One region of the Rhodococcus sp. NPDC049939 genome, then DNA from elsewhere that is predicted to be linked to it. Evidence: predicted binding sites of a transcription regulator. Region 1 holds the regulator's gene; the other holds the start of a gene.
What was found. The regulator LexA, encoded in region 1, represses DNA repair genes until DNA is damaged. The targets are predictions, from matches to a motif close to CGAACANNTGTTCG.
Positions count from the first base shown of each region.

Region 2: the regulator LexA is predicted to act here: its motif matches at 1,667-1,680, upstream of cofD (2-phospho-L-lactate transferase).

Region 1 is NZ_JBFAMC010000001.1:1,530,966-1,534,373, reverse strand. Features, by position in the region: gene hrpA (ATP-dependent RNA helicase HrpA) at 1-75, shown strand, start outside; gene nrdR (transcriptional regulator NrdR) at 121-585, opposite strand; gene AB0I57_RS07060 (LysM peptidoglycan-binding domain-containing protein) at 761-1,270, opposite strand; gene lexA (transcriptional repressor LexA) at 1,517-2,248, shown strand; gene AB0I57_RS07050 (acyl-CoA dehydrogenase family protein) at 2,336-3,408, opposite strand, start outside.
Region 2 is NZ_JBFAMC010000001.1:1,148,968-1,152,375, forward strand. Features, by position in the region: gene AB0I57_RS05225 (coenzyme F420-0:L-glutamate ligase) at 1-474, opposite strand, end outside; gene cofD (2-phospho-L-lactate transferase) at 471-1,484, opposite strand; gene AB0I57_RS05235 (WhiB family transcriptional regulator) at 1,982-2,245, shown strand; gene AB0I57_RS05240 (metallopeptidase family protein) at 2,246-2,737, opposite strand; gene AB0I57_RS05245 (DUF3499 domain-containing protein) at 2,818-3,213, shown strand; gene AB0I57_RS05250 (phosphomannomutase/phosphoglucomutase) at 3,316-3,408, shown strand, end outside.

The DNA.
Region 1 (3,408 bases):
TTCGCTCAGACCTTCGGAACCCCGTTCGCTGTCTCGGAAAAGCGAGTTCTCAGTGCCATGGAGAAAGTCCGCTGACCCGCAGATTCCATTTCGAGAGTGCGCCGACGCATGGCAGGGGGTTCAGGCGTCTTCGCTTGATTCCCGCTGTGCGCGTAGCTCTTTGATCTCTCGGGCGAAGTCCTCCGCGGACGTGAACGACCGGTACACCGATGCGAAACGTAGGTACGCCACTTCGTCCAGATCCCTGAGCGGACCCAGAATCGCCAGGCCAACCTCATTACTTGGGACCTCGGCCGATCCTGATGCGCGGACGGTGTCCTCCACCTGTTGGGCAAGAAGATTCAGGGCATCATCGTCGACCTGACGCCCCTGGCAGGCGCGACGCACACCCCGCACGACCTTCTCCCGACTGAACGGTTCGGTGACACCACTGCGTTTCACGACCGACAGGACCGCGGTCTCGACGGTGGTGAAGCGTCGTCCACACTCAGGGCACGAGCGGCGACGGCGAATAGCCTGCCCTTCGTCTGCTTCTCGTGAATCGACCACACGTGAATCCGGGTGCCGGCAGAACGGGCAGTGCATGGCGAATCCTTCGTCGTAGCCTTCGCGGTCGCAACAGTTCGCTTCCCCCGGTGGCGAACCGACGAATACCGGTTCACTCTGCGGATGCACGATCCCGAAGCGACCACACGATGTGGTGGAACTGACAGCTTCCGAGACTACCCGCCCGCTCGATGAGGCTTTCACGCTGCGCCCGTCACGGAGCCGCCGACAGAGGGACGATCAGTCTCTGTCCTGGATGCAAAGCCGAATTCGACATTGCGTTGAGTTCCTTGATGTACTCGACGACCTCAGCCGCAGGCAGTCCGGGCGAAACTCGCGCGGCTACGTTGGCCAGGCTCTCTCCCTCTCGGACGCGAACAATCTGCGTTTCGACTGTGTCACCGATGCCATCCGCCATCGCAAGCTGAGCCACTCCGACGAGTCCGCAAAATACTGCCGCCGTTATCGCGATGCTCGCCAGTACCATCCGCCAGCCGACCTCGGAGTCTTCTCGTACACCATCGGAGCAGGAGACGGCGACCCGGGCGGACCGATACGCGACGATGCCAGAAGGCGGACGTCGGAAATCACCGCCACCGACGCGACGAAGAGACTCGGTCCTGTAAGTCCGGACAGCTCGAGACCGCGCACCTCGCACGTGCGCTGACCGGGGAACTGACTGCCGGTCGAGGACCGACCGCCGGCCGAGGACTGCGTTGCTCATCCCTACCTCCGATACTCGTTTCCGTCACCGATTCGCCAAGCTTCCATCCGGTACTCGATCATGCGTTCGAAAGAACACATGTTCGATTCTTACCACGCCACCCCGGCAATGTCTCCTCTCCTCGCGACTCGTGTCGAACAGATGTTTGAAACTCTGGCGAAGGCGGGCTAGATTCGAGTCACCAGGCACAGCAGTCACACGCAACCCGCACCGAGCACATCCACATACAAACGGAGGCATCTCGCCATGACGGACGACAGCTCGACCGACGGTTCGGCTCCACGCGTGAGCGCCGGTTCCGCCGCCGGGTTGACCGAGCGGCAGCGCCGCGTCCTCGAGGTGATCCAGACATCCGTCAGAGAGCGCGGTTACCCGCCGAGCATCCGAGAAATCGGAGACGCCGTCGGTCTGACGTCCACGTCCTCTGTCGCCCACCAACTCCGCACCCTCGAGAGGAAGGGCTACGTCCGCCGGGACCCGAACCGTCCCCGCGCAGTCGATGTCCGCGGCCTCGACGAGACGGCAGTGGGTGTCGCGACTGGCTCACCCGCCGAGATCGGTTCCGCCGCAGGTACATCCGCTACCGGGGACGAATCGCATCCCGAACCTACATTCGTCCCCGTCGTCGGGCGCATCGCCGCGGGCGGCCCGATCCTGGCCGAAGAATCCATCGAGGACGTGTTCCCCTTGCCTCGTGAGCTCGTGGGCCACGGATCGCTGTTCCTCCTGAAGGTGGTAGGCGAGTCCATGGTCGACGCTGCTATCTGCGACGGTGACTGGGTAGTGGTCCGCCAGCAGAACGTGGCGGAGAACGGCGACATAGTCGCCGCGATGATCGACGGTGAAGCGACCGTCAAGACCTTCAAGCGCACCGATAACGAAGTCTGGCTGACTCCACACAATCCACTGTTCGACCCGATACCCGGTGAAGATGCCTTGATTCTCGGCAAAGTGGTAACGGTCATGCGCAAGATCTAGCGGATCGCCCTGGCGAATCAGGAGAGCCCCGCGGCGGCGCCGTGGGGCTCTTCGGCATGCGCACCTAGCGCGCAGATCGGCCTCTCGTCAGAGATTGAGGCCGCGCCCGATGATCTCCTTCATGATCTCCGTCGTACCGCCGTAGATGGTCTGGACCCGAGAGTCCATGTATGCCTTGGCGATTGGGTATTCCTTCATGTAGCCGTAGCCCCCGTGGAGTTGCAGGCAACGATCGATCAATTTGACTTGCGCCTCGGTGGTCCACCACTTCGCCATCGCTGCTTCCTGCACCGACAATTTCTCGTCGTTGAGCATCTCGATGAACTTGTCGACGAGGACACGAGCCGCCGTCGTCTCAGTGGCCAGTTCGGCAAGCACGAACCTGGTGTTCTGAAAACTACCGATCGACCTGCCGAAAGCCTTCCGGTCACGGCAGTACTGGATGGTCATGTCCAGCACCGATTCCATCGAGGCTGCTGCCACAACGGCGATCGACAGCCTCTCCTGGGGAAGGTTCTTCATCAGATAGAGGAAACCCATTCCCTCCTCGCCGAGGAGGTTGGCTGCGGGAACCCGGACATCGGTGAAGTTCAGTTCTGCGGTGTCCTGCGCCTTCATGCCGATCTTGTCGAGATTGCGGCCCCGCTCGAAGCCCGGCATGCCCCGTTCGACTACGAGGAGGCTGAATCCCTGCGCGCCCTTGTCCGGATCGGTGCAGGCAACCACGATCACCAAGTCGGCGTTGATTCCGTTCGTGATGAAGGTCTTCGAACCGTTGAGGACCCAGTCGTCGCCATCGCGCACAGCACGGGTGCTGATGCTCTGCAAATCACTTCCGGTGCCGGGTTCCGTCATGGCGATCGCAGTGATGAGTTCACCCGAGACGAAACCGGGGAGCCAGCGCTTCTTCTGTTCGTCGTTGCACAGGTCGAGCAGGTAGGGCGCCACGACATCGTTGTGAACCGTGAATCCGATACCGCTGTATCCGCCCCGGGTGATCTCCTCGGTGACGATCGCGTTGTACCGGAAGTCACGCACTCCTCCGCCACCGAATTCCTCCGGCACCGCCATACCGAGAAGGCCCTGCTTCCCCGCCTCGACCCAGAAGCTACGGTCGACGATGTTCTGCTCTTCCCACCTCTGGTGGTTCGGCTCGGCGT
Region 2 (3,408 bases), 380 kb from region 1:
CATGGTGTCGGTGATCACGACGGCCACACTCACGCCGAGCACCGCTGAGATCTCGTCACGGAGCGTGCGTGCGCTCGAATCCGGGTCCTCGGGTAGCAGTGCCAATTCGGAACCGTCGACGTTCGACCCGTCGATGCCTGACGCTGCCTGCACGATCCCGAGGCGGTTCTCGGTGATGAGTGTCCTGCCCTTCTGCGCCAGGACACGGACGGCTTCCTGCTCGACGAGACGGCGGCGGGTGGCGTCGCGCTCGTCAGGATCAGTGGGGGAGGACACGATCCTGCCTTCGACCTTCGAGACCACTTTGCTGGTGACCACGAGGATGTCGCCGTCCCGGAGCCACGGCGCAGCCTCGACGATCGCGGCGCTCAGATCGTCGCCAGGCCGGAACTCGGGCAGACCCGCGACGGGCAGGATCTCGATCGAGCGGCCTGGTGCGTGGTCGATCGGCCGTGGTCGGGTTGGTTCGGTCACAACGCAACCCCCGCCACATCGAAAGCGGCACGGACCATCTCGGCCGTTACGTCGGGGTCGGACATGACGATTGGCACGCTTCGGACGTTCACACCGGGAACCTCGGCGGTATCGGTGTCGTGTATGAGCCAGCCATCGAGGATTCCGGTCGCACTGCGCGCCCCGTAATGGAGCCCGATCGCCTCGGCGGACGTCTCGACGCCAATGACGTCCAGGCACTCGTCGGCCATGCCGCGCAACGGCCTTCCGCCGATTATGGGCGATATGCCGACGACCTTCGCTGCTGTTGTGCGCAGTGCGCCACGGATGCCGGGAACGGCCAAGATTGCACCGATGCTGACGACGGGATTCGACGGGGCGAGTAGGACGATGTCTGCGGACTCGACAGCCTCGAGCACCCCTGGTGCCGGCGCGGCCTGATCGGCACCGATGTTCGCGAAACTGTGTGTCGGCACCTGGGCACGGTGCCGTACCCACCATTCCTGAAAGTGGATCGCGCGCTGCTCGCCGTCTTCAGGATCGGTGATCACGACGTGAGTTTCACTGCGGTCGTCGGTAACCGGCAGCAGGGTGACACCTGGTTGCCATCGGTTGCACAGTGCCTCGGTGACCGCCGACAGCGGAAAGCCCGCGCGCAGCATCTGCGTCCGGATCAGATGTGTGGCGATATCGCGATCGCCCAGCCCGAACCAGTCGGGCTTCGCGCCGTAGGCGGCGAGTTCCTCTTTGGCACTCCACGTTTCGCCCTTGTGGCCCCAGCCACGCTCGGTGTCGATACCCCCGCCGAGTGTGTACATGCAGGTATCGAGGTCAGGGCAGATGCGGAGTCCGTGCATCCACACGTCGTCACCGACATTGACGACCGCCGTGATGCGATGCCCCGCATCGGTGTCGACTTGATGCACCGCATCGGTGTCGACTTGATGCACCGCATCGGTACCGAGAAGCCTGAGAACACCTTGCAGGAATCGGGCTCCGCCGACGCCGCCAACCAATACAGTCACATTCACGGTACAAAGCCTAGGCGGTGGCCGAAGGCTCGCTGTGGGCTGCTTCCTTGACTCTGAATTCGGGGCGCGAAATACTAATCGACTTTCTCCATTCCGCTTGACCGCGACACGCTGGACGTGTCTAATCACAAATATGTCATTCTGACGTTGTGGGGGTGGGATCACTTGCAGCGGACTCACTTCGAATCTTTGTTCGAAGGAATGGCAGGAATGTTCGGTTCGGGGTACGTGATCAATCGAAATTTTCTGCGCTATCACAGGTGAGGGGAGGCGGAGCGATGCCCAATGAGCAGTTCGGGTCAGAGACTCGCTGGAGCACAGTAAGCAAACAGCCGCAGACCATTTCCGAAGCAGGTGCAGCAAGTGGCGTCTGCGCTCGAGAAGTCTGGGCGCCACAGGGTAGTGGTCAGGAAGGCAGTGTGACCCAACTTCCTGTGCGGGAACCTATCGCTCAGAAAGCGGATACCCAGAAGGTAGAGACAAAAGACGCCCGCCCGATGCTGAGTCTGGTGAGCGGCTTGGACGAACTGTTCGACAGCATCGAGGACCAGTGGCAGGAACGTGCACTTTGTGCGCAGACCGACCCCGAGGCGTTCTTTCCGGAAAAGGGCGGCTCCACAAGGGAAGCCAAGCGAATCTGCTTGGGCTGCGAAGTGCGGGATGAATGCCTCGAGTACGCGCTGGCCAACGACGAACGGTTCGGCATCTGGGGCGGCATGTCGGAGCGTGAGCGCCGGCGGCTCAAGCGGGGGATCGTCTAGTCATTCTTCATCCGACGGCATGTCCGGGTCGATGACCTCGGGTTCGACCTCGAGGTAGGTGCTCACCTGCTGTACCAGGACGTCGTGCACCAAGTCGGTTAGTTTGTCAGCGCCCTTGGCGCGCTGTTCCAACGGTCGACGGAACAGTACGATCCGGGCCCGCGTCGTGGCACCGTGTCGGTCGACGCCGGCCGGTATCAGCCGCGACAGCGGCACGGGACCGTCTGCGACGACTTCGACCGGCCAGTTCACAGAATCAGGATCCAAAGCGTGAATTTTCGGCACATCGTCCACGGCGATGTCGAGCTTCGTCAGGCGTTCGCGCCACAGTGCATCGATCGGCGCGAAGGCGTCGAGGACCACGAGGTCGAACTTTTCGGCTCGGCTTCGACGTGCCGGCGCGTCCGGTGGGAACACGGAACCGCGGATTCCACGCCCCCGACGATCGACGGATCGGGTGGTCACGGGACGCCTGCGTCGTGCTCTCGCCATGAAGGCGACATTACGACAGCTGAGCGCTTTCGGTGTGTCCGAGTAGGTGCCAGAGCGTCGTGGGGTTAGGCTCCCTAGCTGTGAGATCTCTGCGTAGGTGCTGCAGGCCCGGGTGTAAGAACCCCGCTGTCGCCACGCTTACGTACGTTTACTCGGATTCCACAGCTGTCGTCGGCCCCCTCGCCACCGTCGAGGAACCGCATTCGTGGGATCTTTGTGAAAGGCATGCATCGCGGATCACCGCACCCAAAGGGTGGGAACTGGTTCGATACGAGGGCGGGTTTTCGTCGAGCACTCCGGACGAGGACGACTTGACCGCCTTGGCGGAAGCCGTACGGGAAGCGGGTCTCGGCGATCGTGGGCGCTGCGATGGCGCCTCGCCCAGCGAGGATCGTGGTGCGACCGGCACTCGGCCCGGGCCGATGCGGACTGGCCGCCGTGGTCATCTGCGCGTACTTCCGGACCCTTCGAACTGAGACTCTCGACCGTCGGCGGGGCTCTGTTGTGGCATTCCGTGATTGCGGAGCCCAGGTATTAGGCTTGCGCCAGCACTGGTGCTCGTAAAGGAGAATGCAGAAGTGGCGCGATCAGCCGAGTCCGTCCATGCCGCAATCAAGGCCTACGACGTGCGGGGCGTCGTCGGTGAACTCATCGATGTTGCGTTCGTGCAG